Regions from separate parts of the Leclercia sp. G3L genome, predicted to be linked through region 3. Evidence: predicted binding sites of a transcription regulator. Region 3 holds the regulator's gene; each other region holds the start of a gene.
The links. Region 3 encodes CRP, which controls carbon source genes, mostly activating them, when cyclic AMP is high. Its sites were predicted from a motif close to ATGTGANNNNNNTCACAT; they were not measured.

Region 1 (7,439 bases), 1.2 Mb from region 3:
CACCAGCGGGCCTAAGAAGCGCGGTTCGCGTTTGAAGACATAGAGATCGGCCAGCGCCCCCAGACGGGCACCAAATTCACGCACCCGCACGGTGAGCATGTCTTTTGGTGACGGGACGGCATAGCACTGCGCCTGAATGCCCATATGCAGGGCAATAAACAGCGCGCGCTCGCAGTGGAAGCGCTGGGTGATGATGATGAAATCGTTGGTATCAAACACCTTACGGGTGCGGACAATGGAATCGAGGGTCCTGAAACCGGCGTAGTCGAGCACGATATCCGCCGGGTCCACGCCTGCGGCAATCAAGTCTTTACGCATGGTGACCGGCTCATTGTAGCTCTGCAGAGCGTTGTCGCCACTCAGCAGCAGGTAGTTGACCTTGCCGCTGTTGTAGGCGTTGAGCGCACCCTGAATGCGGTAGCGGTAATACTGGTTGATCACCCCGGTGCGGTAATACTTGGCGGTGCCAAGCACCACGCCAACCTGACGGTAGGGCAGATCCTGAAGGTCATCAAAGATATAGGGGGCTGTTTTCCAGCTCATCCAGCGGTCGAGGCCCAGCGCAGTCAACAGCACGATGGCGATCAGGGCAACCAGGCTGTATAACACGCGCTTTAACATACAGATGACTCTTACCAAAGGTGAAATTTCACTCAGGCTACTTTACCCGTCTGGTAAGCGCAAGAAACGGCGGTTTAATTGGGGGGATTTTCATCAATTATGCGGGCATTGCTGCCCGCATCAGAGGCTTACGCCAGCAATACGCGGTCGATGCTGGTGCAACCCAGCGCGCGCAGCGTCGCCGCGGTGGCATCCCACTGGATCAGCGGAGCATCGGCTTTTTCCGCCAGAATGGCGCGCTGAATATCCGGGTAGTCGTAACCGTTGAGGCTGAGGAGGTTGAGTGCGCCCTGCAGCGGCGGCAACGTCGGGTTAAAGGCGGCGTTCTCGGCATAGCTGCCGGTGAAGATGCGGCCATCGCGACACTCCAGCGCCACTCCGCTCGGGGAGTTGCTGTAGGGGGCGTGCGACTGGTTGGCGGCGCGGATAGCGGCCTGGGCCAGCTCGTCCCCGCTCACGGCGTAGCCATGATCCTGCTCATCCATCAGCAGGGATTTTATCTCCAGATCCTTCGGCCCGAAGGCGTCCGGCAGGTAATCCGCCAGCGTATGCGGATCGCGGCCCGGCAGGTTGATGCGCAGCTGCAAACCGCTGTTAAGCTCGTTCATAAACTGACGGCAGTGGCCGCACGGCGTGTAGTTCACGGTGATGGCCTGCAGGGATTTTTCGCCGCGCAGCCAGGCGTGGCTGATGGCGCTCTGTTCGGCATGCACGGTCTGCTGCATGGTCGCCCCGAGAAACTCCATATTGCCGCCGAAGTACCAGGTGCCGCTTACGCCGCGCGCAATGGCACCCACGTTGAAATGGGACAGGTCGGCGCGGGCGCAGGCCGCCGCCAGCGGCAGAAGCGCAAAGGCCAGCGCGTCATCATCCAGATCGGTGGCACGTTTCAGTGCGGTGACCTGTTCAGCCGTCAGCAGGGCGGGGAAGTGTGCATCCGCCAGAACCGGGGCCAGGGCTGACTGCAAATTCTCTGCAAGCTGAGCGAAAGCTGATTGAAAACGTGGATGCATGGCGTTGCCTCATAAAGGTTAATGGATCGGTAGTGTACGGAGCCGCCGAGGCTTTATATGTGACTCAGATCTCATTATGTGTGCAACTTATGAAACTCAAATGAAAAATGCGCGACGCGTCGCAAATTTTAGCCCATTACCGCCAGAATAATCGGGAACAGGAACGGCGCAATCAGCGAGGTCATGATCCCGCAGATCACCAGCGCCAGGGAGCTGAACGCCCCTTCCTGATAATCCAGCTCCGCGCAGCGGGCGGTGCCGAGGGCGTGAGATGCGGTCCCCATCGCCAGACCACGCGCAGATTTGGTGCGAATACGCATGGCGTTCAGCAGCGTATGGCCTAATACCGCCCCGAGAATACCGACATAAATCACGCACACGGCACTGATTGCCGGGATGCCACCGAGGCTGCCGCCCACCGCCATCGCGATCGGTGTGGTGACGGATTTAGGTAATATAGAGGCCGCGATTTCCGGGGTTGCCCCCATCAGCAGCGCCACCGAGGTGCCGGTGATCATCGCCACCACGCTGCCCACCAAGCAGATGGTAATGATTGACTTCCAGCGGGCGCGGATCTGGTGCAGTTGCTCATACAGCGGAAACGCCAGCGCCACCACCGCAGGTTGCAGCAGATCGTTGAGGACCTTGCTGCCCTGGAAATATTTTGCGTAGGGGATGCCGGTCAACAGCAGGAACGGAATAATCACTACCATCGCCACCAGCAGGGGGTTAAGCAGCGGGAACTTCAGGCGCACCGCCAGCTTGCGGGCGGCGAAGAATACCGCCACGGTGAGCGGCAGGGACCACCAGATATTGACCATCATTTTTTCTGTCCTTTTTGCCCAACCACGTTACGTTCCCCGTGCACCAGATGCGTGCTCCAGCTCACCACTAAAAACGCCACCAGCGTACTGATGGTGCAGGAGACAAATATCGGGCCGAACTGCGCGCTCAGCAGGTCGTAATATTGCATTACCCCCACACCGATCGGCACAAACAGCAGCGCCATATAGCGGATCAGCACCGAGCAGCCGGGCTTAACCCATTTTGCCGGAAGGATTTGCAGCGCGAGCAGTACAAACAGGATCAGCATGCCAATAATGCTGCCGGGAATGGTGATCGGCAGCAGGGAGGCGAGAAAAATACCCGCATACAGGCAGGCATAAATCAGGATGAAGGCGCGCAGGTATTGCCAGACAACGATCAGTGATTTCTTCATGGTGAAAGTCCTTAATGGAACGCATTCATCATACAATTAAAACCGGAAACGTGCTACGGATCACATCATGACTTTTGAGCATACCAGACATTACTTTCTGGAACGTTGGGCAATTCCCCAAACCGCAGGAGACAACGCGGCGCTGACAATATACGATCGGCAGATAAAGATAATGATGCCCAAATCCGGCCCTAACCCTTTACTGGAGGTAATCAATGCCATCAATTGTCATTAAAACCGCCGACGAGCTGGCCCGCCAGCGCCACGCGGGTGAACTGCTGGCCTCGGTGTTCACCATGCTGGACGAATTTATTAAGCCTGGCGTATCAACCATGGAGATCAACAATCGCGCCGAGGCGTTTATCGTCGAGGAGCTTAAGTCCCGTCCGGCCAGCAAAGGGCAGTATGACTACCCCTACGTGCTGAACACCTCGGTCAACGACGTGGTCTGCCACGGTATCCCGAAGGAGTCGGAGCATCTCAAATCGGGTGCCATCGTCAACGTCGACATCACCCTCGAAAACGCGGGCATGATCGCCGACTCCAGTAAAATGTATCTTATCGGCGAGGTTTCGCCCCTGGCCCGCAGGCTGGTGAAAGCGACCTACGAGGGGATGTGGAAGGGGATTAAGGCCGTCAAACCGGGCGCCACGCTGGGCGACATTGGCCACGCTATTCAGTCATACGTTGAAAGCCAGGGCTACAGCGTAGTGCGCGAGTACTGCGGGCACGGCATTGGTAAAGAGATGCACGAAGAGCCGCAGATCCTGCACTACGGCAAACCCGGCGAAGGGCCGGTGTTGCAGGAGGGGATGGTCTTCACTATCGAACCGATGATCAATCAGGGCGACAGCCGGATCAAAACGAAGAAGGACGGCTGGACGGTGGTGACCCGTGACAAAAAGCTGTCTGCACAATGGGAACACACTATCGCCGTAACGGCAGACGGTTTTGAGGTGCTAACCCTGCGCCCTGAAGAGACGCTCCCTGAATAAGACCGCAGCCCCACACGCATATCTTCCCTGACGCTTCCCACCTCTCGCGGGAGCGGCTACTATAGCGCGTCTTTTTTTACGGGTACTGATATGCGTGTATTACTGGCACCGATGGAAGGCGTGCTCGATTCGCTGGTGCGTGAGCTGCTGACCGACGTTAACGACTATGACCTCTGCATCACCGAGTTCCTGCGGGTGGTGGATATGTTATTGCCGGTAAAATCGTTTTACAGACTTTGCCCGGAGCTGCATCACCAGAGCCGCACCCCCTCAGGCACTCTGGTGCGCGTACAGCTGCTGGGACAATATCCCGAGTGGCTGGCGGAAAACGCCGCCCGCGCCGTCGAGCTGGGCTCCTGGGGCGTGGATCTGAACTGTGGCTGTCCGTCGAAAATGGTTAACGGCAGCGGCGGCGGGGCCACGCTGCTCAAAGATCCCGAGCTGATCTACCGCGGCGCGAAAGCGATGCGCGAGGCGGTGCCCTCCCATCTGCCGGTCACGGTGAAGGTGCGTCTGGGGTGGGACAGCGGCGACAGGCAGTTTGAAATTGCCGACGCGGTGCAGCAGGCGGGTGCCAGCGAGCTGGTGGTTCATGGCCGTACCAAAGAGGACGGCTATAAAGCCGAGCGCATTAACTGGCAGGCCATCGGCGAGATCCGCCAACGGCTGACCATACCGGTGGTGGCCAACGGCGAGATCTGGGATCGCGAGAGCGCGCTGGCCTGTATGAAAGAGACCGGCTGCGATTCCATCATGATCGGGCGCGGAGCGCTCAACGTGCCCAACCTCAGCCGGGTGATCAAATACAACGAGCCGCGCATGCCCTGGCCGGAAGTGGTGACGCTGATGAAGAAGTACTCCCGCCTCGAAAAGCAGGGCGACACCGGTCTGTACCATGTAGCGCGTATCAAGCAGTGGCTGAGCTACCTGCGGAAAGAGTACGACGATGCCCTGGGCCTGTTTCAGGAGATCCGCACCCTGCAAACCTCGGCGGAGATCGCCCGGGTTATTCAGTCAAAATAGGCCAACGTCGATCTGCGTCACGTTTTTTAGCGGGGCGCATTGTGGCATCGAACGAAACTGGTAAAGTGCGCTAACTGGATTGTTACTGCTGCGGCAGGCAAAACCTGATTTTCTGGCATCTGCCGGAGGTCAGGTTTTTTTGTTTCTGGGGCATGAAATGAAAATCGCCAAAATACTGAATAATAATGTGGTGGTTGTTCTGGATGAACAGGGGCGCGAACAGGTCGTGATGGGCCGTGGGCTGGCCTTTCAAAAGCACCCTGGCGACCTGGTCCCGAAAGCGAATATCGAGAAAGTGTTTGCCCTGCAAAGCGACGAGCTGGTGCAACGGCTGGGGGAGTTACTCAGCCAGATCCCGCTGGAAGTGATGACCACCTGCGACCGCATCATCGGGCTGGCGGCGCAGCGGTTGGGGAAACTGCAGGAGAGTTTGTACATCACCTTAACCGACCACTGCTACTTTGCGATTGAGCGGCAGAAGAAAGGGCTGGCGATCAAAAACGTGCTGCTGTGGGACATTAAGCGGCTCTACCCGAAAGAGTTTGAGCTGGGCCAGCAGGCGCGGGCCATCATCGCTCAACGGCTGGGCGTGGAGCTGGGCGAAGATGAAGCCGGATTTATCGCGCTCCATCTGGTCACCGCCCAGCTGCATAGCGAGATGCCGGAGGTCATGCACGTTACCCGGGTAATGCAGGAGATCCTGCAGCTGGTGAAATACAGCTTACAGCTGGAGTATGACGAGGAGTCGCTAAGCTATCAGCGCTTCGTCACCCATCTGAAGTTTTTTGCCCAGCGGATGCTGACCCGCACCGTGGTCGCGGATGACGACGCCTCGCTGCACTCGGCGGTAAAAGATAACTACGCGAAGGCGTGGATGTGTGCCGAAAAGATTGCCCGGCATCTGCAAAAGAGTTATCAGCGCGAGCTGACCACCGAAGAGATTATGTTTCTCACCATTCATATTGAGCGCGTGAGAAAAGAGGGGCGCTAAGCCCCCGCTACAAACGGATTGTTACTGCACTATGCAGGCAAAACCTGAGCGCGGCTCCCGAAAGGGCGTCGTTCTCGGGTTTTTTTATTTTTACGACTCGGTCAAACCCTGCCTGCGGGCAGTGAAGAAGGAAAAAGAGATGGAATATCAAGCACTGGCGAAGGATATTCTCGGCCACGTTGGCGGCAAAGAGAACATCGTCAGCCTGGTTCATTGCGCCACCCGGCTGCGTTTCAAACTGAAAGATTCTCAACGTGCGGATGCTGAAGGGCTGAAGATCAATCCCGGGGTGATCATGGTTGTCGAAAGCGGCGGCCAGTTCCAGGTGGTGATTGGCAACCACGTTCATGACGTCTGGCAGGCCGTTAGTCAGGAGGCGGGGCTGGCTGATGACGCGGTACTCGCCGCAGAGGATAAAGGCGAAAAAACCAGCCTCGGCGGCCAGCTTATCGATATTGTCTCCGGCATTTTTACTCCCTTTATCGGCGTCCTCGCCGCCTCGGGGATCCTGAAGGGATTGCTGGCGCTGGCGGTGGTGTGCGGCTGGCTGACCACCGACAGCGGCACCTACAAAATCTGGTTTGCCACCAGTGACGCGCTGTTCTTCTTCTTCCCGCTGGTGCTGGGCTACACCGCCGGTAAAAAGTTTGGCGGTAACCCGTTTATCACCATGGTGATTGGCGGGGCGCTGGTGCATCCGACCATGATTCAGGCCTTTGAGGCCAGTCAGCAGGCGGGCGCGGCGGCCAATGCCTTCCTCGCCATTCCGGTGACCTGGTTTAACTACAGCTCGTCGGTCATTCCGATCATTCTTGCCGCCTGGGTCAGCTGCTGGCTGGAGAAGCAGGGCAACAAACGCCTGCCGTCGGCGATGAAAAATTTCTTCACGCCGCTGATCTGTCTCGGCGTCACGGTGCCGCTGACCTTTCTGGTTATCGGCCCGGTGGCCACCTGGCTCAGCCAGATGCTGGCGAACAGCTATCAGTGGATCTACGTGCTTGCCCCCTGGCTGGCTGGCGCGGCGATGGGCGCGGTATGGCAGATATGCGTCATTTTCGGTCTGCACTGGGGGCTGGTGCCGCTGATGATCAATAACCTCGCCGTGTTGGGTCACGATTCGATGCTGCCGATGTTACTGCCGGCGGTGATGGGGCAGGTAGGTGCCGCGTTCGGCGTGTTCCTGCGTACCCGTGACACAAAGCTGAAGATGCTGGCGGGCTCGTCGGTAACGGCCGGGATTTTCGGTATCACCGAACCGGCGGTCTATGGCGTGAACCTGCCGCTGCGTCGTCCCTTCATCTTCGGCTGCGTGGCCGGGGCGGTCGGCGGCGCGATTGTCGGTTTCTTTGACACTCACGTTTACTCCTTTGGCTTCGGTAATATCTTCACCATCGCGCAGATGATCCCTCCTGGCGGGGTGGACGCCACGCTGTGGGGCGGGATTGCGGGCATGGTGGTGGCGCTGGTGCTGAGCTGTGCCCTGACCCTGATTGCCGGAATGCCTGCCAGCCCGGCCGACGCTTCCCCGGTGGTCGCTAACGTCGATGGCGACACGGTGCTCTCCCCGATGCGCGGCA
Region 2 (7,439 bases), 310 kb from region 3:
TTTCGCCACGCCGGAGTCCCATGACACCACTTTGATCCCGCGCTGCATCGCTTTTTTCAGCACCGGCACCACGGCATCAGGATCGTTAGCGGAGATAGCGATCGCATCCACACCCTGGGCGATCAACCCGTTCAGCACTTCGATCTGCGCTTCGGCGGTGGTGGTGGTCGGCCCGGTATAGATCACTTTGACATCACCTAACTCTTTGGCTGCCTCCTGGGCACCCACGTTTGCCGCTTCAAAGAAGCCGTTACCTAAGGATTTCGCCACCAGGGCGATTTTCACTTCAGCTAAAGCAGAACCGGACAACGCCAGGGCGGCAACGGTGAGGATCAAGCTTGTCTTTATTTTCATTGCTTTTACTCCACTTAATGAGGTGATTTGTGTAGGGATTGCAGGTGTAGCTTCGCCCCGTCTCAGTGAGCGGGGCGCGATGTTCTTATTTGTACAGATCTAACGCCGACTGCACAGGGTTAACGCCAAAGCGTTTGCCCAGCGCAATCAGTTCTTCCCGGGTGATGGTCTGCTTCATGCCACCCATCGAATACACTTTTACCAACACTTCGGCAGACTTCTCGGCGGTGTCGATCAGACCAAAGGTTTCATCGAGCGTCGGGCCGCTGCCGAACACGCCGTGGAACGGCCACAGCACCAGAGAGTGTTTTTGCATCTCAATCGCCGTGGCTGCGCCGATCTCGTCGGTACCCGGCACCATCCACGGCAGAATGCCCACGCCATCCGGGAATACCACCAGGCACTCGGTGCTGCCTTCCCACAGCTGACGGGTAATAACGTCAGTGTTGTTCTCCAGGACGAAGGTCAGGGCGATCAGGTTGGTGGCGTGGCAGTGCATGATCACGCGATCTTTCCCACTGGTGGCCTTGATACGTTCGCAGTGGGAGAGGAAGTGGGCCGGCAGCTCAGAGGTTGGCACCGCTTCGTCCGTCAGTCCCCAAAGAATGTGGTAGCCCGCGCCGTCGCTGTCCACTTTTACCACCCCTAAATTCGCGGTGGGATCGAGCTGCACGTTGCGGAAGAATTTGCCGGAACCGGTGACGATAAACGGCGTGTTGGCGAGCAGCGGCATCGGCTGGCTCAGGGCGATATAGCGCGGCTTCTGATGGAAGTCGGCGGCAAAGGGTTCAATATCCGCGTCATCCAGGCGCAGCGTCAGGTTGCCGCCGTTGCGCTCGTCCCAGCCTTTCAGCCAGGCGTCGGAGGTGGCTTTGATCATGCCCTGAACGAACCAGGATTGGGTGATGGTCTGCATTCTGTGTTTCCTTTGAAAATGCCGGGTGGCGCTGCGCTGACCCGGCCTACTTTTACCCGTAGGCCCGGCAAGCGAAGCGCCGCCGGGCAATGTCTTTACTTACGATTGGCTAATACGTCCTGCTCATACGCCCGCACGGTATCCAGCCACTGGCTGCCCGCCGGGGCGTCGTTGCGCTGGCAGTACATTTCCCATACCGCCTGCCACGGCAGTGATTTTTGCTCCTCCAGCAGTGCCAGACGCGCGGTGTAATCCCCTGCGGCTTCCAGCGCGCGCAGCTCGGAGGTCGGCTCCAGCAGGGCGCGCAGCAGGGCTTTCTTCATGTTGCGGGTGCCGATAACCCAGGCCGCGATGCGGTTGATGGAGGCGTCGAAGAAGTCGAGGCCGATATGCACCCGGTCAAACAGGTCATGGCGGACGATCTCGCTGGCGATGGCCTGGGTTTCGTCATCCAGCAGCACCACGTGGTCGCTGTCCCAGCGCACCGGACGGCTGACGTGCAGCAGCAGGTGCGGCACATACAGCATCGCGGCGGATATTTTGTCGGAGATCACTTCGGTGGGATGGAAGTGTCCCGCATCCAGGCACAGCGCGGTCTGACGGCTGGTGGCGTAGCCCATGTAGAACTCGTTGGAACCCACGGTGTAGCTCTCGGCGCCAATGCCGAACAGCTTGCTCTCCACGGCGTCGATGTGGTGCGCCGGGTCCAGCTTTTCGCTGATCGCTTCATCCAGCGCGGCCAGCAGGCGCTGACGCGGGGCGAGGCGGTCAACGGTAATGTCTTTCATCCCGTCCGGGATCCAGATGTTCATCACCGACGGGGTGCCCAGCTGCTCGCCAAAGTACGCCGACACGCGACGGCTGGCCTTCACGTGGTCGATCCAGAACTGACGGATCTCGTCATCGGCATGGGCGAGGGTAAAGCCGTCGGCGCTCAGGGGATGCGAGAAGCAGGAGGGGTTAAAATCGAGCCCCAGCTTGTTGGCTTTGGCCCACTCGACCCAGTTCTTAAAATGTTCCGGCTTGATGGCATTGCGATCGACCGGCGTGTCGGACTCCAGATAGATGGCGTGCAGGTTCAGGCGTTTTGGCCCCGGGATCAGGCTCAGGGCCAGCTCCAGATCGGCCCGCAGTTCGGCGGCGTTACGCGCCTTGCCCGGATAGTTACCGGTGGCCTGAATACCGCCGGTCAGCGCGCCGCCCGGATTCTCAAAACCGGCGACGTCATCGCCCTGCCAGCAGTGCATAGAGACGGGCAGACGGTCGAGCTGACGCAGAGCCTCCTCGACATCCACGCCCACGGCGGCGAAACGCTGTTTAGCCAGTTCCCAGGCTTGTTCAATTTGAGTGGTCATGCGCAAAGCTCCTTAGTCAGTCGTTTTTGCTGAAACTGCGCCCGGTAGCGGGCAATTTCATGGCAGGGATTGGGTGTGAAGGTGGTCAGGCCGTAATTCGCGGATACCACCGAACGGAAATCGTCCACGCTGGTCAGCTCGTCCAGGGTCATCAGCTGAATGCCGATATTGCCGAGGGTAGAGGCCTCAACCGGGCCCGCCACTACGGTAATACCGCAGGCATCGGCACAAAGCTGGTTGAGCAGCTGGTTCTGGCAGCCGCCGCCCACGATATGCAGCTGGCTGAACGGCTTACCGCGCAGGTCAGCCAGTTCGTGCAGAATGTCGGCATACAGCAGGGCAAGGCTGTCGAAAATGCAGCGCGCCAGTTCGGCCGGGCGGGAAGGAACCGGGTGTCCGGCCTCGAAGCAGGCGGCCTGGATCTCGACGCTCATGTGCGCCGGATTGATAAAGCGGTCGTCGTTTGGGTTGATCAGGAACGTGCAGGCCGTCAGCTTTTCGGTCTCGGCGATCAGCGCAGGCAGGTCGGTAATGTTTTGCTCTTTCAGCACCCGCTGCAGCAGCCACAGGCCCATGATGTTTTTCAGCACCCGGTAGCGGCCTTCGGCGCCGCCTTCATTGGTGATGTTCGCCGCCATTGCCGCATCGCTGGTGTACGGAGTCTTGCTCTCAAAGCCCATCAGCGACCAGGTACCGGAGGAGAGATAGGCGGCGTCTTTACTGGCAAGCGGAGAGGCGATGACCGCGCTGGCAGTATCGTGGCTTGCCACCGCGACCACCGGAATGTGATTGCCCTGCGGGCAAAGCCACTGACCGATCACATTACCCGGGTGGGTTGGTGTGCCAAACCAGGCGGGCGAGGCGCCGGTCCAGTTCAGCAGCTTTTCATCCCAGTTATCCGAGTTGATATTAACCAGTTGGGTGGTGGTCGCGTTGGTGTATTCCCAATTCATATTGCCGGTCAGGCGATAGCTGAAATAGTCCGGGATCAGCAGCGCGTGCGCCACGCTGGCGGCCAGGTCCGGCTGTTGCTCAACCAGCGCGCGCAGCTGGTACAGCGTGTTAAAGGGCAGGAACTGGATGCCGCTGCGCCCGTAAATGCTCTCTTTGCCAAGCTGGGCAATAGCATGCGCCATCACGCCATCGGTACGGTTATCACGATAGGAGACTGGCAGGCCGACGCGCTCGCCGTGGCTGTTAAGCAGCACGTAGTCAACGCCCCAGGTATCAATGCCAATGCTGTCAATGAGAATGCCTTCATTGCAGACGTTGGCCAGGCCGGTACGGATCTCCGTCTCCAGAGCGTCAATATCCCAGGTATCGAAGCCATCCTGCTTTTGCAGGCAGTTAGCAAAACGGTGCATTTCACGAAGCGAAAGCGTGCGCTGGTTACAGTCCCAGGTGGCCAGCATGACGCGGCCGCTGGATGCGCCTAAATCGACTGCCACACAATGGCGAAAAGTCATGGTCGGGTCCTTCTTTAAGTCATTGGCGATGAGTGTAAGAAAGGGAAGAAAAAGCCACCTTCTCGCCACTGACAGACGAAATCTGCGGCTGGCAAGAAAGCAAAGATGAACGTGAGGAAGTTCACAGTTTCCAGTAATGGCGGGGTTTGTGGGCAATGTGATGGTTACCGCATTTCCTGATCTTTCCGCCTGTTTCTTGAAAAACAGACAGCTTTTGCGAGGTTTGCTGCCGAAAATTTAAGGTGAGTCCGGAGAGCCTTAATTACTATTTTGAGAACATTTCTCATTGGTGGGGGCCGTTATGACCGTACTACACAGCGTGGATTTTTTTCCTGCGGGAGGTTCGCCTGTCGCGATTGAGCCACGGCTCCCTCAGGCAGCGTTTCCAGAGCATCATCATGATTTTCATGAGATTGTTATCGTTGAGCACGGGACGGGCATTCACGTATTTAACGGCCAGCCGTACACCATCAGCGGCGGCACGGTGTGCTTTGTGCGCGACCATGACAGGCACCTGTATGAACATACCGACAACCTGTGCCTGACCAATGTGCTCTACCGCTCCCCGGACGCGTTCCAGTTTCTCTCCGGGCTGAACCAGCTGCTGCCGCAGGAAAAGGACGGGCACTATCCGTCACACTGGCGGGTGAATCAATCCACGCTCCAGCAGGTGCGTCATCTGGTAAGCCAGATGGAGAAGAGCGAAGACGGTCAGGAAACGCACGCTATTGCCACCCGGGAGCTGTTGTTTATGCAGCTACTGGTGCTGCTGCGCCGCAGTAGCCTGGTGGAAGGGCTGGACAATAACGACGCGCGGTTAAACCAGCTGATGGCCTGGCTGGAAGATCACTTTGCTGAGGATGTCTGCTGGGAAACGCTGGCGGATGATTTTTCCCTGTCGCTGCGCACCCTGCATCGCCAGCTTAAGCAGCACACCGGCCTGACGCCCCAGCGCTATCTCAACCGGCTGCGTTTAATCAAAGCCCGTCACCTGCTGCGCCATACCGACGAAAGCGTGACGGATATCGCCTATCGCTGCGGTTTCGGCGACAGTAACCACTTTTCGACGCTTTTTCGCCGCGAGTTTAACTGGTCGCCGCGTGACATTCGCCACGGCAAGGACGCTTCACTTCAGTAACGCGAAGGCAGTCACCGTTTTTCACCGCAAAAAGGCTAATAATGTCAGGTTATTGGCCGTTGAGGTGATGGTGTGGTTGCTCAGTTAATTCTCCGTAAAGATGATTTTTTTACCTCCGCAGGCCAGGCCGTCGCGGTGGCGGATCGCTATCCGCAAAACGTCTTTGCTGAGCACACCCATGAGTTCTGTGAACTGGTGCTGGTCTGGCGCGGCAACGGTTTGCACGTTCTCAACGATCGGCCCTACCGCATTACCCGCGGGGATCTATTCTACATCCGCGCCGAAGATAAACACTCCTACGCCTCAGTGAACGACCTGGTGTTGCAGAACGTCATTTACTGCCCGGAAAGGCTGAAACTCAACGTCGACTGGGCCGCCAATATCCCCCGTTTTAATGAAGCAAAGAGTACGCCGCACTGGCGCTTAAGCAGCAACGGCATGACCCAGGTGCGCCAGGTGATCTCCCAGCTGGAGCAGGAGAGCCAGAAAAGCGATCCTGCTGCTAACCAGATGGCGGAGCTGCTCTTCGCCCAACTGGTAATGACCCTCAATCGCCATCGTTACGCCACTGATAACCCCTCAGCCACTGCCCAGGAAGCCCTGCTCGATAAGCTGATCACCACCCTGGCGGGCAGCCTGAACAAAAGCTTCGTGCTGGAGAAGTTTTGTGAACAGGAGCAGTGCAGCGAGCGCGCCCTGCGCCAGCAGTTCCGCTCCCAGACCGGGATGACGGTAAACCACTTTTTGCGCCAGCTGCGCATCTGCCACGCCCAGTATCTGCTGCAGCATACGGAGCTGATGGTCAGCGAAGTGGCGATGCGCTGTGGCTTTGAGGACAGTAATTATTTTTCGGTGGTGTTTAACCGGGAGGTAGCGATGACGCCGGTACAATGGCGTCATCGCAGTCGAAAGGCCGCGTAATCAGTTTGCCATGCCAAGGCCGACAATGTTGGCCGCGATAATAATCACCACGCAGCCCAGGCTCAGCACGCCCACCGGACGACGCCCGGCGTTGTTCCACTCCTTCAGGATCAAGCCCACCAGCCCGCCGTAGAGCACGTAGAAGCTCATGTGCAGCATCCAGCTCATGTAGTCATACTGCGCCGGAATGCTGGCGTGGCCCCAGGCGTAGAAGAAGAACTGCAGATACCACATCAGGCCGCCGAGCGCCGAGAGCAGCACGTTGGTGACGATCAGCGATTTTGCCAGTGAGAAATCCGCTTTTACCGACAGATCTTTCACTTTGGCCAGACGAATAAAGCAGAAGCCGAGGTTAACCAGCGCGCCGCCGCCCATGATCACCACGTAGCTTGGCAGAGCGACGTACAGCGGATCGACCCCCAGCGCGGCTGCGGCTTCATGCATCGGTTTGGCGGCGTTCATCGCAAACGACATCCCCGCTGAGAAGATGCCGCACATGACCGCCAGCACCAGGCCTTTCTTCAGGTTGAAGTCCTCTGCCTTGATGCCCATTTTGCGCTCTTTCAACTGACCTGCGCGGGTGACAATACCCACGCCGATCACCGCCACCAGCACCCCCAACAGCGTCATACGGCCGCCTTCGGTGTTGATCAGCACGTCGAAGTTGCCGTTGAGGATCGGCGTCATCAGGGTGCCGACAATCAGCGTAATGCCGATCGCGATGCCGATACCCATCGACATGCCAAGGTAGCGCATGGTCAGGCCGTAGTTGATGTTGCCGATGCCCCACATGGCGCCAAACAGAAACACCGGCAGCAGGGTGGAGGCGCTGAAGGAAGAGAAGTAACCCCAGAAATCCGGGAGCAGCATGGCGCTAATGGTCCAGGGTAAAATCAGCCATGACACGGTACCGCCAACGGACCACATGGTTTCCCATGACCAGCCTTTAACCTTTTTAAACGGGGCATAGAAACAGGCTGCACTGGCCGCGCCTATCAAATGCCAGAAAATACCCATCGTAATCACATGATTCATTTTTACATCCTCATCGTTTTTATAGTCAGTAGCTTCCCGCCGACTTGATGAGTGTAAAAATTAGGCGGTTTGGGTACCTTCGGTAGGTTGCCGCACCTTCGTTTTGAATGGCAATCAACGCGTTAACCGCGTGAGCAGACTCACAAATTCGTTATTTATCAAAACTGAATAACCTTATTAAAACTACGGCATTGATAAACATTTTCAATATCATTTAATTAACTATAATGAACCAACTGCTTACGCGGCATTAA
Region 3 (7,439 bases):
TGCTTAACTTGCTCAAAGCCAATGCGGCACGCAAACTGAAGGCATACCCGGATACGCTGCCGGTCAGTCTGCGACAGCTGAAGAAAGTGCGTCGCCTGCGCGAATTTGACGATCTGATCACCGCCAAAATTCACGGTTTTGCCGATGCTATTGACTACTATCGCCAGTGCAGCGCCATGCCGTTGCTCAGCAACATCACGAAACCTGTGCTGATTATTCATGCTAAAGACGATCCCTTTATGGATCATCACTCGATACCCGCGCAGGAATTTTTGCCCGCTAACGTGCAGTATCAGCTGACCGAACACGGCGGACACGTGGGTTTTGTCGGCGGCACGCTGCGTCGCCCGACGATGTGGCTGGAAACGCGTATCCCGGACTGGCTGACCACATACCTGGAACCGATAAGATGATTATTCCCTGGCAAGATCTGGCTCCCGAAACGCTGGATAATCTGATTGAAAGCTTTGTGTTACGCGAAGGCACCGATTATGGTGAACAGGAGCTTTCGCTTGAGCAGAAGGTTGCCGACGTCAGGCGCCAGCTGCAAAGCGGTGAGGTGCTGGTCGTATGGTCCGAGCTGCACGAAACCGTCAACATCATGCCTCGCAATCAATTTCGCGGTTAACCGCGACATCTTTCCATTCAGGGAGTTGCTATGTCCGCCAGACATCCGGTTATTGCCGTTACAGGGTCGAGTGGTGCGGGTACCACTACCACCAGCCTCGCCTTTCGTAAGATCTTCTCGCAGCTGCATCTGCGCGCCGCGGAAGTGGAAGGCGACAGTTTTCACCGCTTTACCCGCCCTGAAATGGATATGGCGATCCGCAAGGCCCGCGATCTCGGCAAACACATCAGCTACTTTGGCCCGGATGCCAACGACTTTGGCCTGCTGGAGCAAACCTTCGCTGAATACGGGCGAAGCGGCACCGGTCAGGCGCGCAAATACCTGCACACCTATGACGAAGCGGTGCCCTGGAACCAGGTGCCGGGCACTTTCACACCCTGGCAGCCGCTGCCGGAACCCACCGACGTGCTGTTTTATGAAGGCCTGCATGGCGGGGTGGTCACGCCGCAACACGACGTGGCGCGCCATGTCGATCTGCTGGTGGGCGTGGTGCCGATTGTTAACCTGGAGTGGATCCAGAAGCTGACGCGGGATACCAGCGAGCGCGGTCATTCCCGCGAGGCGGTGATGGACTCCGTGGTGCGCTCAATGGAAGATTACATTAACTTCCTGACGCCACAGTTTTCCCGCACCCACATTAACTTCCAGCGCGTTCCGACCGTAGACACCTCGAACCCCTTTGCCGCCAAGGCTATCCCGTCCCTGGACGAGAGCTTCGTGGTGATCCATTTCCGCAATCTGGACAATATCGATTACCCCTGGCTGCTGGCGATGCTACAGGGTTCGTTTATTTCGCATATCAATACGCTGGTGGTTCCGGGCGGGAAGATGGGGCTGGCGATGGAGTTAATCATGATGCCGCTGGTGCAGCGGTTGATGGAAGGCAAGAAAATCGATTGAAGCCTTGTTGCCCGGTGGCGCTACGCTTACCGGGCCTACGGGCTCTGTAGGCCGGGCAAACGAAGTGCCGCCCGGCGTTTTAGCAAGGCTTACGCCTCGATCACTTCATACGAGTGGGTAATATTTACCGCTTTCTCCAGCATCAGCGCCACGGAGCAGTACTTCTCCGCAGAAAGATCGACCGCGCGGGATACCGCCGCGTCTTTCAGCGCTTTGCCGGTGACCACGAAGTGAAGGTTGATATGGGTGAACAGGCGCGGCGCCTCTTCACGACGCTCTGAGGTCAGTTTCACTTCACAGTCGGTCACATCGTGACGCCCTTTTTGCAGGATCGACACCACGTCGATCGCGCTGCATCCTCCTGCCGCCATCAGGACCACTTCCATCGGACTTGGCGCTTTATCGCCGGAGTTACCGTCCATCAAAATCTGGTGCCCGGAAGCCGACTCACCGAGGAACGTTAGCCCTTCAACCCATTTCACACGTGCTTGCATTTTTATTAACTCCAGGATTGCATTTTTCCTGACAGATTACGCGCCAGTAACAATTCTGACAACGGAAGTCGACCTGCATCAAGCTGAAGCGAGACACCAGGAGACACGCGGCAAAAGCTATGCTAAAACAGTCGAGATGCTACAGTAATACATTGACGTTACACATGTATGCAGAGGACATCACACATTACAGGCTGCTAATTATTGTGCCAGCCAGACCCCAGGCAGGGGGAAGAATTCGATTGCAACCCCAGAGTACAGGTACATAGCCAGACTCTGGAGACAGCTTATAACAGAGGATAACAGCGCATGGTGCTTGGCAAACCGCAAACAGACCCGACTCTCGAATGGTTCTTGTCTCATTGCCATATTCATAAGTACCCATCGAAGAGCACGCTGATTCACCAGGGTGAAAAAGCGGAAACGTTGTACTACATCGTCAAAGGCTCAGTGGCAGTGCTGATCAAAGATGAAGAAGGCAAAGAGATGATCCTCTCTTACCTGAATCAGGGAGACTTTATCGGCGAACTGGGCCTGTTTGAAGAAGGTCAGGAGCGTAGCGCCTGGGTTCGTGCAAAAACGGCCTGTGAAGTGGCTGAGATCTCTTATAAGAAATTCCGCCAGCTGATCCAGGTGAATCCGGATATCCTGATGCGCCTCTCTTCGCAGATGGCTCGCCGTCTGCAGGTCACGTCCGAGAAAGTGGGTAACCTCGCCTTCCTCGACGTAACGGGCCGTATTGCCCAGACCCTGCTGAACCTGGCGAAACAGCCAGACGCTATGACCCACCCGGACGGTATGCAAATTAAAATTACCCGTCAGGAAATTGGTCAGATCGTCGGATGTTCTCGTGAGACAGTGGGTCGTATCCTGAAAATGCTGGAAGATCAAAACCTGATTTCCGCCCACGGTAAAACCATCGTGGTTTACGGAACACGTTAATTCCGCTAAAACGGCGTGGCATCGCACGATGACACGCCGTTTTTGTCTCTATCCCCATGTGGCGCAGGCTCATTTATCACCCGGAAGTTAACTACGCACTGCGGCAAACCCTGGTGTTGTGTCTCCCTGTGGCTGTGGGTCTGATCTTCGGTCATCTGCAACACGGCCTGCTCTTCTCTCTCGTTCCTGCCTGCTGCAACATTGCCGGTCTGGGCACGCCACATAAGCGCTTCTTTAAACGTCTGACTATTGGCGGCTGCCTGTTCGCGGGCTGTAGCCTGGCCGTACAGCTGCTGCTGGCGCGGGATATTCCGCTGCCTCTGATTCTGACCGTGCTGGCGATGACGCTAGGGGTCACGGCTGAGATCAGCGCCCTGCATGCGCGACTGCTGCCCGCCTCGCTGATTGCGGCCATCTTTACCCTGAGCCTGGCGGGGAATATGCCGGTCTGGGAACCGCTACTCCTCTATACGCTGGGCACCCTCTGGTACGGGCTGTTTAACTGGTTCTGGTTCTGGATGTGGCGTGAACAGCCGCTGCGTGAGTCGCTGAGCATGCTCTATCAACAGCTGGCGGATTATTGCGAAGCAAAATACACCCTGCTGACGCAGCACACCGACCCTGAAAAATCGTTGCCCCCGCTGCTGGCCCGCCAGCAGAAGGTAGTGGACCTGATCAGCCTCTGTTACCAACAGCTGCATATGCTGGCGGCCAACAGGAATCATGAATACAAACGCCTGCTGCGCACCTTCCAGGTGGGGCTGGATCTACAGGAGCACATCTCCGTCAGCCTGCATCACCCGAAGGAGGTGCAGAAGCTGGTGGAGCGCAGTCACGCTGAAGCGGTGATCCGCTGGAACGCGCAGACCGTTGCGGCACGCCTGCGGGTGCTGGCTGACGACATTCTCTATCATCGCTACCCCACCCGCTTCACCATGGACAAGCAGCTCGGCGCCCTGGAGAAAATTGCCCGCCAGCACCCGGATAACCCGGTGGGTCAGTTCTGCGCCTGGCACTTCAGCCGTATTGCCCGCGTGCTGCGCACCCAGCGCCCGCTCTACCCGCGCGACCTGATGGCGGACAAGCAGAAACGCCTGCCGCTGATCCCCGCTCTGAGAAGCTATCTGTCGCTGAAGTCTGCCGCCCTGCGTAACGCGGCGCGCATCAGCGTGATGCTGAGTATCGCCAGCCTGATGGGCGTGGCGCTGCACCTGCCGAAACCCTACTGGATCTTAATGACAGTGCTGCTGGTGACGCAAAACGGCTATAGCGCGACGCGGGTGCGTATTCTCCACCGGGCGGCCGGCACGCTGGCGGGGCTGATTATTGCCGGCGTGACCCTGCACTTCCACGTCCCGGAAGGCTACACCCTTGCCGGGATGTTGATGGTGACGCTGGTAAGCTACCTGATCATTCGCAAGAGCTACGGCTGGGCGACGGTGGGCTTTACGGTCACGGCGGTGTACACCCTGCAGCTGCTGACCCTGAACGGCGAGCAGTTTATTGTCGCCCGGCTGGCCGATACCCTGATTGGCTGCCTGATCGCCTTCGGGGGGATGGTCTGGCTATGGCCGCAGTGGCAGAGCGGGCTTCTGCGGCAGAATGCCCACGACGCGCTGGAAGCGGATCAGGAGGCTATCCGCCTGATCCTCAGCGACGATCCGCAGCCGACGCCGCTGGCGTGGCAACGCATGAAGGTCAATCAGGCGCACAACGCGCTGTTCAACTCTCTGAACCAGGCGATGCAGGAGCCGGGCTTCAATTCGGCGTATCTGGCGGACATGAAGCTGTGGGTGACGCACAGCCAGTTTATCGTCGAGCATATCAACGCGATGACGACCCTGGCGCGGGAGCATACGATGCTGACGCCAGACCTGGCGCAGCGATATCTGCAGTCGTGTGAAATTGCGCTTCAGCGCTGCCAGCAGCGTCTGGAGTATGACGCGCCGGGCGAAAGCGGGGACAGCAATATTCTGGAAGCGCCAGAGACCCTGACGCAAGACCCCATGAGTACGCTGGAGCAGCATCTGCAGCGCACCATTGGGCATCTGAACACCATGCACACCATTTCGTCGGTGGCATGGCGTCAACGCCCGCATCATGGGATCTGGTTGATTCGACGGCTGAAGCGGACGCCGTACTAAATGCCGGGTGGCGCTGCGCTTACCCGGCCTACAAAACCGTAGGCCCGTGCAAGCGTAGCGCCGCCGGGCAACACAGCTACTTCTGAACCACGCGCTTCACCGCGGCGGCAAAGCGGTTCATCCCTTCATCGATATCCTGGCTTTCCACCAGCAGCGACGGGGCGAAGCGCATCACGTCCGGCCCGGCGTTGAGGACCATTGCCCCTTCACCGGCGGCAGCGTAGAGGAAATCGCGCGCCCGGCCTTTGTACTGCGGCTTCAGCTCGGCGCCAATCAACAGCCCCATGCCGCGAATATCGCTGAAGACATCATACCGGGCATCGATCTGCTGGAGGTGCTGCACAAACTGCTCGCGCTTCGTGTTGACGCCGCTCAGCACCTCTGGGGTATTGATGATATCAAACGCCGCGCCAGCCACGGCACACGCCAGCGGGTTACCGCCGTAGGTGGAGCCGTGAGAACCCACGTGGAACGCCGAAGCGATATCCTGGGTGGTCAGCACCGCACTGACCGGGAAACCGCCGCCGAGCGCTTTGGCGCTGGTGAGGATATCTGGCGTCACGCCGTAGTGCATGTAAGCAAACAGATCCCCGGTACGGCCCATGCCGCTCTGCACCTCATCAAACACCAGCAGGGCCTGGTGCTGGTCGCACAACTCGCGCAGCCCCTGCAGGAATTCCGGGGCCGCCGCCATTACGCCGCCCTCGCCCTGAATCGGCTCCACCACCACCGCGCAGGTGTGATCGTCCATCACCGCTTTCACCGCATGCAGATCGTTAAACGGGACGTGAATAATGTCGGCCGGTTTCGGGCCAAAGCCATCAGAATATTTTGGCTGTCCGCCCACGGTCACGGTAAACAGCGACCGGCCATGGAAGGCGTTGTGGAAGGCGATGATTTTGGTTTTGAACGGGCTGTGGCGGGTGGAAGCGTAGTAGCGCGCCAGCTTAAAGGCCGTTTCGTTGGCTTCGGTGCCGGAATTCATAAACAGCACGCGCTCGGCAAAGGTAGCGTCGATAATTTTACGCCCCAGACGCAGCGCCGGTTCGTTGGTAAAGACATTGCTGGTGTGCCACAGGGTTTCGCCCTGCGTTTTGAGCGCCTCGACCAGCGCCGGGTGACAGTGGCCTAACGCCGTCACCGCAATACCACCCGCAAAATCAATGTACTCTTTACCCTGCTGATCCCAGACGCGGCTGCCTTTCCCCTTCACCGGGATAAACTCAGCCGGTGCATAAATTGGCAGGATAACTTCATCGAATGTTGCGCGCGTAATTGCAGATTGTTCAGTTGCCATGTAACCCCACCCTTTTTTAAGCAAGAAGCAAAAGTGAAAATATAATCACGAAATATGCTTAAAAAATCACTTTATGGCAACTAAAAATCAACGATGCAGAAAATTAGCCAGCAGCTGGTGACCCTGTTCGCTGAGAATACTTTCCGGATGGAACTGCACCCCTTCCAGATCCCATTCCCGGTGGCGGATACCCATAATCTCCCGGGTCTCGCTCCAGGCGGTAACTTCAAAGCAGTCGGGTAAGGTGGGCGGGTCAATAACCAGGGAGTGATAGCGGGTCACGGTAAGGGGGTTATTGAGGCCAGAGAAGACCCCCGTACCGGTGTGGGTGACGGGAGAGGTTTTGCCGTGCATCACTTTAGCGGCACGAACAATGGTCGCGCCAAAAACCTGACCGATGGCCTGATGCCCTAGGCAGACGCCGAGGATCGGTAATTTACCGGCATAGTGCTCGATCGCCGCCAGCGAGATACCGGACTCATCCGGCGTGCAGGGGCCGGGAGAGATAACGATTTTCTGCGGGTTCAGCGCAGCGACATCTTCCAGAGAGAGCACGTCGTTGCGCCGGACCACCACCTCCGCCCCCAGCTCGCAAAAATACTGGTACAGGTTCCAGGTGAAGGAATCGTAGTTATCAATCAGCAGAATCATGGCGGCTCCCGAAAAAATGGCCGCCCTATTCTACTCAGTTTCCCGGGCTTCGCTTACCACTTTGCTGAAGATTGTGTTCAGCGCGCTCAGATCGCCCATCGCGCCGCTCTGGTTGGCCTGCGCCCACTCCTCAGGGTCGATACCGCGCCAATCAAGTTGATAGCCTGCATGGATCGCTAACTGTTCAAAGAAGATGCGCTGAACGATCCCGTTTCCGATGCGGAAAGGATGCAGAACGTTGATTTCGCAGTAGTAGTGGCTGAGGCGGTTAATAAAATCCGCTTTCTCGAGCCCGACGAGATACCCCTCCTCCTCCAGATCCTGCATCAGGGCATTGCCCTCTTTTTCGATATAGGCAAAGTGGCAGAACCGGGTGTCGCCCT

Region 1: LRS40_RS14435 (CidA/LrgA family protein) is a predicted target of CRP. The motif match lies at 2,902-2,919, and genes of this name have one in related genera.
Region 2: rhaS (HTH-type transcriptional activator RhaS) is a predicted target of CRP. The motif match lies at 4,247-4,264, and genes of this name have one in related genera.

What each region holds. Positions count from the first base shown of each region.
Region 1 covers NZ_CP088265.1:2,738,012-2,745,450, forward strand. The annotation lists gene sanA (outer membrane permeability protein SanA) at 1-621, opposite strand, end outside; gene cdd (cytidine deaminase) at 750-1,634, opposite strand; gene LRS40_RS14430 (CidB/LrgB family autolysis modulator) at 1,763-2,458, opposite strand; gene LRS40_RS14435 (CidA/LrgA family protein) at 2,455-2,853, opposite strand; gene map (type I methionyl aminopeptidase) at 3,069-3,848, shown strand; gene dusC (tRNA dihydrouridine(16) synthase DusC) at 3,939-4,871, shown strand; gene licT (BglG family transcription antiterminator LicT) at 5,029-5,862, shown strand; gene bglF (PTS beta-glucoside transporter subunit IIABC) at 6,002-7,439, shown strand, end outside.
Region 2 covers NZ_CP088265.1:1,241,852-1,249,290, forward strand. The annotation lists gene rhaS (rhamnose ABC transporter substrate-binding protein) at 1-354, opposite strand, end outside; gene rhaD (rhamnulose-1-phosphate aldolase) at 440-1,270, opposite strand; gene rhaA (L-rhamnose isomerase) at 1,366-2,625, opposite strand; gene rhaB (rhamnulokinase) at 2,622-4,091, opposite strand; gene rhaS (HTH-type transcriptional activator RhaS) at 4,393-5,229, shown strand; gene rhaR (HTH-type transcriptional activator RhaR) at 5,302-6,150, shown strand; gene rhaT (L-rhamnose/proton symporter RhaT) at 6,151-7,185, opposite strand.
Region 3 covers NZ_CP088265.1:1,555,597-1,563,035, reverse strand. The annotation lists gene LRS40_RS08780 (hydrolase) at 1-413, shown strand, start outside; gene LRS40_RS08775 (YheU family protein) at 410-628, shown strand; gene LRS40_RS08770 (phosphoribulokinase) at 659-1,528, shown strand; gene LRS40_RS08765 (OsmC family protein) at 1,618-2,022, opposite strand; gene crp (cAMP-activated global transcriptional regulator CRP) at 2,332-2,964, shown strand; gene LRS40_RS08755 (YccS/YhfK family putative transporter) at 3,021-5,108, shown strand; gene LRS40_RS08750 (aspartate aminotransferase family protein) at 5,185-6,405, opposite strand; gene pabA (aminodeoxychorismate synthase component 2) at 6,493-7,056, opposite strand; gene LRS40_RS08740 (putative adenosine monophosphate-protein transferase Fic) at 7,087-7,439, opposite strand, start outside.